3 regions of the Bradyrhizobium genosp. A genome follow, and region 3 is predicted to be linked to each of the others. Evidence: predicted binding sites of a transcription regulator. Region 3 holds the regulator's gene; each other region holds the start of a gene.
What was found. Region 3 encodes LexA, which represses DNA repair genes until DNA is damaged. Its sites were predicted from a motif close to TGTTCNNNNTGTGTTCNG; they were not measured.
Positions count from the first base shown of each region.

Region 1 (3,425 bases), 4.0 Mb from region 3:
GCGTTCGATGCGATCTTCGATACGCTGCGCATGACCACGCCCTGCATCGTGCTCGACGTGCCGCATCAATGGTCGGCCTGGACCAAGCGCGCGCTGGTCAATGCCGACGACATCGTCATCGTGGCCGAGCCGGATCTCGCGAACTTGCGCAACACCAAGAACATGCTGACCGTGCTCAAGACGGCGCGGCCGAACGACCGGCCGCCGCTCTACTGCATCAACCAGGTCGGCATGCACAAGCGCGCCGAGATCGACGTCAAATCGTTCGCCAAGACGATGGAGAGCCAGCCGCTCGCGGTGATCCCGTTCGATTCAAAGCTGTTCTCGACCGCCGCCAATAACGGCCAGATGATCGCGGAGGTCTCCAAGAGCCACCGCACCACCGAGCTGTTCCAGAACATGGCCAACCGCCTCGCCGGGCGCGGCGAGGTGAAGAAGCCGAAGCGCTCGCTGCTCGGGCCGCTTTTGAAGAAGCTGAAGGGCAAAACGGGACGCGGATCCGCGCCGCATCGCAAGGCGTCGTAAGCACGAGCGCGTTGTCGAGCGAGCAAGACTGTCAGCGGCGGCGGATTACTTCTCCGCCCGCTGCTGCTGCTTCTTCGACAGCAACTGACGCAGCGCCGTGACCTTCGCCGCCGCCTGATCCGGCGGCAGATCGGCCTTCACGATGGTCTCGGCCTCGGCCTGCTTGCCTTCCAGCCCCAGCACCAGCGCGAGATTGCCCCGCACGCGGGAATCGGCCGGGTTGCGCTGATAGGCGCGGCGCATGGTTTCCTCGGCCCGCGGCAGATTGTTCTGGAGCATGTAGGACAGGCCGAGATTGGACAAAACCTGCGGCTCGTCCGGCACGATCTTCAGCGCCGACGCATAATATTGCTGCGCTTCCTCGTTGCGACCGAGTTGATCGAGCGCGGCGCCCTGCGCCGAGAGGATGTGCCAATCGGGATCCTCAGGCGTATGCGCGCGGCTGAGCACGTCAAAAGCCTGCTGGAAATTGCCATTGTCGGCGAGCGCGCGGCCATAGCCGGCGAGCAGCGCCTTGTTGCTGGGATGGGCGAGCACGGCCTGCTCCATCACCGCGACCGCCTGGGCACGCTGGCCGGTCTCGCGCAGCGCCTTGCCGTAGGCGAGGGCGATATTGGGATCACTGGGCCTGGCGCGATAGCGCTCGCGCAAGCCGTCCATGTCAGGCTTGGCGTCCGCCGTGGCGGCAGGTTCCGACCTGCCACCGACGCCGAGCGCGCCGGTCACGTCCTCCAGGCTCGTGGTCTGGCAACCACCGAGGACCAGCACCAAGAGCGCGGGAAGCAGCAATCTCGCCGGGGGAGAGACGAGGGACAAACGCTTGGACATACTCTGATCACCGCCGGCGGACTGATCAGAGATGCTTTGCCGATTAACGCTAAATTCCCGTTAAGGAAACGCGCGCATCCGGCCTAATCGGTGAACTCAGCACCGAATTCGCAGCCGATGCGCCAGCGCAGGCGGCACTGACGGGAATAGTCGGGCGCAAAGATGATGGTGAATTGCGGCGGCACTTCGAGAAATTCCGCCACGACTTTCACGCCGCCATCCGAGATATCGGTGATCGTGCAGTCCCGTGGCAGCGAGCCCGCGCCCAAATGAATCTTGGCAAGCCGGGTACACACCCGTCGTTCGCTTCTGCGGCGATTTGCAAGCATTTGAATTGTTCACCCGTTAGACCACGGCCCATCCCGTAGCCTTAGGAGTAGCGGACATTCGTTGGAATGTGCTGAGCGTAGCCGCTCGCATTCGAGGCGTAGTCGAAGCTTAGTGTCTTCGTCCCGTTTACCGGTCGTTAGGGATCGCGACGCCCCCCGCCTTCGTTCTTGTATTGTTCTTGTCAGAGCCATCGAGCTCTGCTACCCTCGATTGTGCGAGGGGGCAGCATGGTCCAGCGGGTTTCGACAGTCGCCTTTGAAGGGATCGAGGCCCGCGCGGTCGACGTGCAGGTGCAGGTCGCGCCGGGCCTGCCGGCTTTCGCCATCGTCGGCCTTCCCGACAAGGCCGTGTCGGAGGCGCGCGAGCGGGTCCGCTCGGCACTGATCGCCTCGGGCCTGGCGCTGCCGGCGCGACGGATCATCGTCAATCTCGCACCGGCCGACCTGCCCAAGGAAGGCAGCCATTACGACCTGCCGATCGCCCTCGGGCTGATGGCGGCGATCGGCGCGATCCCGCCGGATGCGCTGACCGGCTTTACCGTGCTCGGCGAGCTCGGTCTCGACGGCTCGATCGCACCAGTGGCCGGCGTTTTGCCCGCCGCGATCGGCGCCAATGTGCGCGAGGAAGGCCTGATCTGTCCGGCGGCCTGCGGCTCGGAAGCGGCCTGGGCGAGCCCGGATATCCAGATCGTCGCCGCACATTCGCTGATTCAGATCGCCAACCATTTCAAGGGCACACAGGTGCTGTCGCGGCCCGTGCCGAAGGTGCACGAAGCAGCAAGCTCGCCGCTCGATTTGCGCGACATCAAGGGCCAGGAGAGCGCCAAGCGCGCGCTGGAGATCGCAGCCGCTGGCGGCCATCACCTCTTGATGATCGGCGCGCCCGGTGCCGGCAAATCGATGCTGGCGGCGCGCCTGCCCTCGATCCTACCGCCGCTGTCGCCGGGCGAATTGCTCGAGGTCTCGATGATCGCCTCCGTTGCCGGCGAGATCGAGGGTGGCGCGCTGACATCGCAGCGGCCGTTCCGCTCACCACATCATTCCGCCAGCATGGCCGCGCTCACCGGCGGCGGCGCGCGGGCAAAACCCGGCGAGATCTCGCTGGCGCATCAGGGCGTGCTGTTCCTCGACGAGCTGCCCGAGTTCGATCCGCGCGTGCTGGATTCGCTGCGCCAGCCGCTGGAGAACGGTGAGGTCTCGGTCTCCCGCGCCAACCACCGCGTGACTTATCCCGCGCGCTTCATGCTGATCGCGGCGATGAATCCCTGCCGTTGCGGCAATGCGTTCGAGCCCGGCTATGCCTGCAAGCGCGGACGCATCGACCGCTGCACCGGCGACTACCAGGCGCGCATCTCCGGTCCGCTGATGGACCGGATCGATCTGCGCATCGAGGTCCCGGCCGTGACCGCGGCCGATCTGATCCTGCCGCCGCCGGCGGAAGGCTCAGCCGAAGTCGCCGCACGCGTGGCGGCCGCACGCGACATCCAGCTCGCGCGCTACGCGGAGGCCGGCCTGTCGAACGTCCGCACCAATGCCGAGGCGCCGGCCTCGGTTCTCGAAGACATCGCCAAGCCCGACGCGCAGGGGCAAAAGCTGCTGCGCGATGCGGCCGAAACCATGCGGCTGTCGGCGCGCGGCTATCACCGCGTGCTGCGGGTGGCGCGCACGCTCGCCGACCTCGACGGCGCCGACAAGATCGGCCGGCTGCATCTGGCCGAAGCGCTGTCCTACCGCGCACTCGCG
Region 1 covers NZ_CP188196.1:280,336-283,760, forward strand. The annotation lists gene ACP2YP_RS01240 (AAA family ATPase) at 1-525, shown strand, start outside; gene ACP2YP_RS01245 (tetratricopeptide repeat protein) at 571-1,353, opposite strand; gene ACP2YP_RS01250 (PilZ domain-containing protein) at 1,437-1,682, opposite strand; gene ACP2YP_RS01255 (YifB family Mg chelatase-like AAA ATPase) at 1,911-3,425, shown strand, end outside.
Region 1: the regulator LexA is predicted to act here: its motif matches at 1,846-1,863, upstream of ACP2YP_RS01255 (YifB family Mg chelatase-like AAA ATPase).

Region 2 (3,425 bases), 2.9 Mb from region 3:
CATCATCTCCGAGGTCGCGGGTTGCGACTACTGCGTCGCCGCGCACAGCCTGCTCGGCAAGCTCGCGGGCCTGAAGCCCGAAGAGTTGAAGAACATCCGCGAGCGCCGCGCGACCGGCGATGAGAAGCGCGATGCGCTGATCCGCTTCGTCCGCAAGCTCGCGCAGACCAGCGGCACCGTCAGCAACGAGGAGTTCGCCGCTATCAAGGCTGCGGGCTACACCGACAAGCAGCTGGTGGAGATCAGCCTGGCGTTCGCGACCACCGTCTTCACCAATGTGTTCAACCGCATCAACGACACCGAGATCGACTTCCCCGCGGTCGTGTGAAGCGACGCGCCAGGTCCGATCATCCATGAAAGGATTACGACCATGACGGCAATGACCAACACCAACATCACGCAAAATGCGTTTGTCCGCGCGCTGCAAAACTCCGGCCTGCTTGCGGATGATCTCGACTACCACCTCGTCCGGGCCTCGATGGTGATCATGTTTCTCTTCTTCGGCTATCAGAAGTGGTTTCCGTACGAGTTCGAGCGACTGGTCCCGTTCATCAGCAACGGGCCGCTGATCTGGTGGCTCTATCCCGTCTTCGGCCACGCCGGCGCCAGCTATTTCCTCGGCACCTCGGAGTGGACGTTCGGGACCCTGCTGCTCGCGGGCTTCTGGGACAAGCGGCTCGGCGTGCTCGGTGCCCTCGGCTCGACCGGCACCTTCATCGCGACGGTCACGATCATTCCGTTCATGCCGGAGGGCTGGGATGTCGCCGCGGGAGGCTTCCCCGCGATGACGGGAAACGTGCCCTTCCTGATGAAGGACGTCGTTCTGCTGGCGGTGTCGTTCTATCTGCTGAGGCAGGATGTGGTTCGGCTGATCCGGCGGTAAGGATTGGGATCGGCATATGAAACCTCCGGGCCCAAGGCCCGGAGGTCGCAGATTGAATAGACCGTTCGCCACGGCGTTCTCCGCTGCGGCGAATTCCGAGCCGATCCACTTCACCTCAGTCGCGACAGGAGATCAAATGGCGCGCCATTCATGAAGCGATCACCGACTACGGCGCCAATCTCCGCTCGGAGATGACCCTCACCGGTGGAAACACAACACAATCAACCACGTCGAACATCACTTCGATGCTGCGATCGAACGTCCGTGCAAAGGCAATGGCATCATTGCGCCGCTCATCTGCGATGCCAGTGCCGAGCGTACAGTGCGGCGTCCACGCGCCGGGCCGATAATGAGGACGACAATGCGCAGGATCGATTGCCACGCTGACAGCGCCATGAACGCGAGCCAGGGCCTCGTCGACCACTGGCTCCGCCCAGAGGACAAGCGGAGAACCTTCGAACCAGCGAATACGCTTGAATTCGATGCGCAACTGCGTTTCGCCGGCCGCAGCTGCCAGCATAGCGTCCCATGCAGCCTTTTCGTCGATCGCGGGCCCATCGTAGATCGCAAATGTAAAATGCGGACGGTAGCCAAGCGCACGCATCGACGCCTTGGCCTCGAACGCGCTGACCTGATCCCACAGCCGCTCGATCTCGTCCGCTGAACTGTTGTCGGCTCGGATGTTGATCGCCAATGCCACAGGCTCACCCCGCGGGTGGAACAATCAAATCGGGATCGAGACGGGAGAATAGCTTCGAAAAAATGGCGTGCCAATCAGAATAAAACCGCGAACTCTTGTGTGATTGAAATTCCAATGGTGTTCGGCCAGGTTCGAAGCGCAGTCCGACGAAGGGCTGATGCTGGATGCAATGCGAAGGTCGCAATTTGCAATACTCCTGATTGAGCAGCGTCACGATGCGGTGGGCCTGATCGCCACCGACATTCTCCGCAACTCGAAAGTATGGCTGCTCGACGTCGGGATTGAGAGTTCGATCGACGACGGCGAATTGATTGCCACCAGGCTGCTCACGCCCGGCCCGTTCTCGATGACGGCCGGCGTCATGGTCCCGTTCGAGATCGAAATGCTCGAGCCGATTTGCATGCTGCTGCCGCAGCGCGTGGGAAACAGCAAGTTGAGCCGAGTAGCGGACGACAGGCGCTTCGCCGAAGCTGTCTACAAGGTGGCGCTTGCGGACGGCGTCATGGATCGCGTCGGCTATCTCGATCTTGCAGGGGCTAGGGAGGATCGCGGACACGGTTGAATTCGGCGACCTTGGCGCCAGCCGCCGCAATCTGGAGGCGACGCGGTTTCATTCCCTCAAAGGACGATTCGCTCGTGAAGTGAGCCATCGTACGATGTCGTGGAATGGTCCTGCTTTGGCGCGCCACCCAGAACGACGCCGCGAACTCTTATATAATTGAAATTGCTATATGATTTCGACAGAAATATCCCACCCCCCCCCCCACGGGATCCTCGCATATGCTCATTGACGATGACGAATTGCACCTTGCGGGTGGGAGGCCTATGTTGAGCGTCTAACCACGCAGCCGCTCATCGTACGGCGAGATTCTGCAGGGGACAACCTCACGGTGGATGGTTTGCATTTTGCGCCGGAGGTTACGTCATGGCCATTGCTCCCACACTCCAGAAATATCTAGCCGCTGAAAACATCCAATACGAAGTGATTCCGCACGAACTCAGCATGACCTCCACTCACACGGCGGAGGCATGCCACATCTCGGGTGATCGCCTCGCCAAGGGCATCGTGTTGCGGCGTGACGACGGATACATGCTGGCAATCCTGCCCGCATCGCACCATCTCCGCCCGTCGGAACTGAGGACAATACTCGGTGACAATGTCCATATCGCCAGCGAAACCGAGATCGGGAAGCTGTTCCGCGACTGTGCGCACGGTGCAGTTCCCGTCGTCGGCAAGTGCTACGGGCTGGATACCATCGTCGACGACAGCATCGAGGCGCAGCCGGACGTCTATATGGAAGCCGGCGATCACGCGACGCTGCTTCATATGGGCCATACGCAGTTTGCGCGCCTGACGGCCAACGCATTGCACGGGCGCTTCAGCGCGCACGATTAAGGATGCATCTGAAACCCTGGAACGGAGGTTCGCCATGAAAGTCAAAGACGTGATGCACAAGGGCGTCGACTGGGTCAGCCCCAACACCCCAATCACCGAACTTGCGAAACTGATGCGGGGGCATGACATCGGCTGCATTCCGATCGGCGAGGACGACAAACTAATCGGGATGGTGACCGACCGCGACATCGTCTGCAAAGGACTCGCAAGCAACGGCTTCGATGCCGGCCGCGCGACGGCGCGCGATGTGATGACCGAAGGCATCCATTGTTGCCGGGAGGACGATGACCTCGCCAAGGCGATGCATCACATGGAGAAGTTGCAGGTCCGCAGGCTGCCGGTGATCAACAAGAGCAAGCGGATGGTCGGCATCATCAGCCTGGGCGACCTCGGGCGTTCCGCGTCGGGTGATTTGCTGACCGAGACCGTGAGGAGTGTTTCGGCGC
Region 2 covers NZ_CP188196.1:1,720,090-1,723,514, reverse strand. The annotation lists gene ACP2YP_RS08075 (carboxymuconolactone decarboxylase family protein) at 1-328, shown strand, start outside; gene ACP2YP_RS08070 (YkgB family protein) at 380-883, shown strand; gene ACP2YP_RS08065 (2'-5' RNA ligase family protein) at 1,050-1,583, opposite strand; gene ACP2YP_RS08060 (hypothetical protein) at 1,804-2,145, shown strand; gene ACP2YP_RS08055 (aminoacyl-tRNA deacylase) at 2,509-2,979, shown strand; gene ACP2YP_RS08050 (CBS domain-containing protein) at 3,014-3,425, shown strand, end outside.
Region 2: the regulator LexA is predicted to act here: its motif matches at 1,691-1,708, upstream of ACP2YP_RS08065 (2'-5' RNA ligase family protein).

Region 3 (3,425 bases):
GGAGTGGCTCGCGGCGGACGCGGACCCGCGCGATCCCGCCAGCGCCTCATTCAGTGACGGCGTGTCGTGCGACGAGTCCGGTTGCGTCACGCCGCTCGCCGACGGCCGGATGATTGCGCAGGCGCTACGCATCGACGCGCTGAGCGACGATTGCAGCCGCGCGGCACTGGTGGTGACCGCAAGGCCCGCGCCACCGGATTGTGGTGCGATGGTGGTCGATCGGCTGCGTCTCGCGCGCCAAGGCGCGCTGGCGCTGACGCAGCGTGGCGACGGTTTTACGATTGCGTCGGTGAAAGCGAGGGGCGCAAACCGCCCCTGGTCGCCGGCGGCGGCCGGCGATGGAGATTTCGAACTGACCCTCATGCCGCGGTCCGCAACTCCGCGCGTCCGGGATGCAACACCGTCGGAAGCCGATCTTCAGGCCGAGGACTGAGACCGACCCTTTAGCCGATCGGCAGACGCGGGGACGTCGAGTGGCTGTCGGCGATGACCTGCGGCTTGTGCTCGCGCTCGCCAAGCGGCTGGGTCACGGGCAGCTGCAGCACGGTTGCACGCTGACCTTCGACGAGCTGCGTCACCAGGACGTATTTGCCGTCGGGAAATTCGATCGCGTCGTGATGACGATCGGGAATGTGCGGATCGACCTTGCCGAACTTGCCGACGCGCGAGTTGACGGTGCGCGTCCAGATCCAGCGATTGTCGTAGCGGACGTTGTCGGCGAAGGCGAGCTCCGTTCCCGGCAGCAGGCAGACTGCAACGGACATGTCGGCCTCGGAGGCGAAGCCGCGCGTCGAGGTGCCGCGGAACGTTGTCGTGACGATCGTCTCGCCAACCTCTGCGGGACGCGTCGCGACGGCATGCAGGCTATAGTCACACATCGGGTGCTCCTCAATCAGGATAGAGCACCGCGCCCCTTCTGAGGCGCAGGCCTCTATCAGAGTGGAAGTTAGCAAGCGTCTGCTTGGTTGTGGGCAAATCTGCGGCTTGGATCCGCAAGCCACCATCACAATATCTTTTTCAAATATGCGAGGAACAAAGCCTGCTCCTGTGCATTTGGAGAGCCGTTCGGTCAACGGCCTGCGGGCGCTGACCAGCCCGAATACTGCCAGGCCGGCTGTGTCGGCTGCGTGACGGCGTTGCGGGCATCGCGGAATTGCTCGCTCGTTGCCTGCGACGCTTTGCGGGCGTGGTGCTGCTTTTGTGCAGCGAAGCCTTGCGACGCTGATGCTGCGATCAGCGCCGTTGCTATAGTGCTCAATGCGATTTTGCGCATGGTGGTCTCCTCGGTCTCTCAAAGGCCGGCGAAGCGATGCGTGCTTCGTTGTGGCGTGCCGAGGATGTAGGGCTGAAGAGGGGGCCGGATAATCTGTGCAAAACCAGAAAGACTATCCAGCCGGAGCGGACAATCGTCCGCTCCTATCGTTGATGGCGGTCGTCGATTGCGACGCGCTCAGTACTTCCGGTACAGCCCGATCAGCTTGCCCTGGATCTTGACCCGGTTGGGCGGCAGGATACGGACCTCATAGGCAGCATTCGCCGGCTCGAGCGCAATCGAGGCGCCGCGGCGACGGAAACGCTTCAACGTCGCTTCTTCGTCGTCGATCAGGGCGACCACGATGTCGCCGGTGTCGGCGCTCTCGTTGCGCTGGATCAGCGCCATGTCGCCGTCGAGAATGCCGGCCTCCACCATGGAGTCGCCACGCACTTCGAGCGCGTAGTGCTCGCCCGAGCCGAGCATGTCGGGCGGGACGCTGATGGTGTGGCTGCGGGTCTGCAACGCCTCGATCGGCGTACCAGCCGCGATCCGGCCCATCACGGGCACTGCGACGGGACGCTCACCCTCCTCGGCGAGTGGGCTCGAGGTCGTGCGCACCTTGCCGAGATTGCCTTCGATGACGCTCGGCGTGAAGCCGCGGCGGGTGCCGGCGGCGGCCTGAAGTTCGGGCAGCTTGATCACCTCGATCGCGCGGGCGCGGTTGGGCAGGCGGCGGATGAAGCCGCGCTCTTCGAGCGCCGTGATCAGGCGATGGATGCCCGATTTCGAGCGCAGATCGAGCGCGTCCTTCATCTCGTCGAAGGAGGGCGGCACGCCGCTTTCCTTCAGGCGCTCGCTGATGAACCGCAGGAGCTCGTATTGTTTGCGCGTTAACATCTCGACCAAAGTCCCCCGGTTGATGTCGTTCGATTCCGAGACCGCTGAATTCAGCAATAAGCCGCTCCACGCTCGAAACAAATCATGAACGGACACTATATGTTCGATACATGTTCCGCAACTGCTTAATTTACCGTGAACGCGACAAAGTTCGCGGAACGGTTGCGAACGATGCGCTCAGACGGGCAGTCGCAGCACCTCGCAGGGCGCTCCCGCTTCGGCCTTCGGTGCGAACGGTGTGCGCACGAGAAGTGCCTGTGCCGCAGCGAGATTCGCAAGCAGCGAGGAGTCCTGGTGATTGACGGGAAGGGCGATCAGCGTGCCGTCATCACGCACATCGAGGCGGGCGCGCAGATAATCCTCGCGCTGGTCATTGGCGCCGACGTCGCGGCCGAGCACGGCGCGTTCGCGTCGATGATGAACCACGGAACGGCCCGACAACGCGCGAATCAGCGGCACCATGAACAGGAAGCCGCAAACGTAGGATGACACGGGATTGCCGGGCAGGCCGATCACGCGCATCGCCCCGAGCTGCCCGTTCATCATCGGCTTGCCCGGCCGCATCGCGATCTTCCAGAACGCCATCGAGGTGCCTTCGTCGCGGAGCGCCTGTTGCACCAGATCGTGGTCGCCGACCGAGGCACCGCCCGTCGTAATCAGGATGTCGGCGCCGGAGTCGCGCGCGCGGCGGATGCCGGCGGTGGTGGCGGCAAGCGTGTCGGTGGCAACTCCGAGGTCGATGGTGTCAGCACCCTCGCTGCGGGCGAGCGCGTGCAGGGCGTAGCCGTTGGAATAAACGATCTGGCCATGGCCGGGCGTGGTGCCCGGCATCACCAACTCGTCGCCGGTAGCGAGAATCGCGACCTTTGGACGGCGGCGGACCGCAAGCTGCGGGTGATTCATGCCGGCGGCGAGCGCGAGGTCGCGCTCGGTCAGCCGGGCGCCCTTGCGCAGCAGCACGTCACCCTCGGAGAAGTCGATGCCGGCCGGGCGGATGTGCCGCCCGGTGACGGCTGCCTCCTTGATCGCGATGCGCTTGCCATCGGCGACGGTGTCCTCCTGGATCACGACCGCATCGGCGCCGTCGGGAACGACGCCACCGGTGAAGATCCGTACGGCTTCGCCGGCGCCGACAGTTCCTGCAAACGGACGGCCGGCGGCGACCTCGCCGATGACGTTGAGCTGCGTATCAATCTTGGCCGCATCGGCCGCGCGCACGGCATAGCCATCCATCGCCGACATCGCCTGCGGCGGCTGTGTGCGCCGCGAAGCG
Region 3 covers NZ_CP188196.1:4,633,749-4,637,173, reverse strand. The annotation lists gene ACP2YP_RS21545 (ComEC/Rec2 family competence protein) at 1-433, shown strand, start outside; gene ACP2YP_RS21540 (hypothetical protein) at 444-878, opposite strand; gene ACP2YP_RS21535 (hypothetical protein) at 1,070-1,273, opposite strand; gene lexA (transcriptional repressor LexA) at 1,451-2,152, opposite strand; gene glp (gephyrin-like molybdotransferase Glp) at 2,330-3,425, opposite strand, start outside.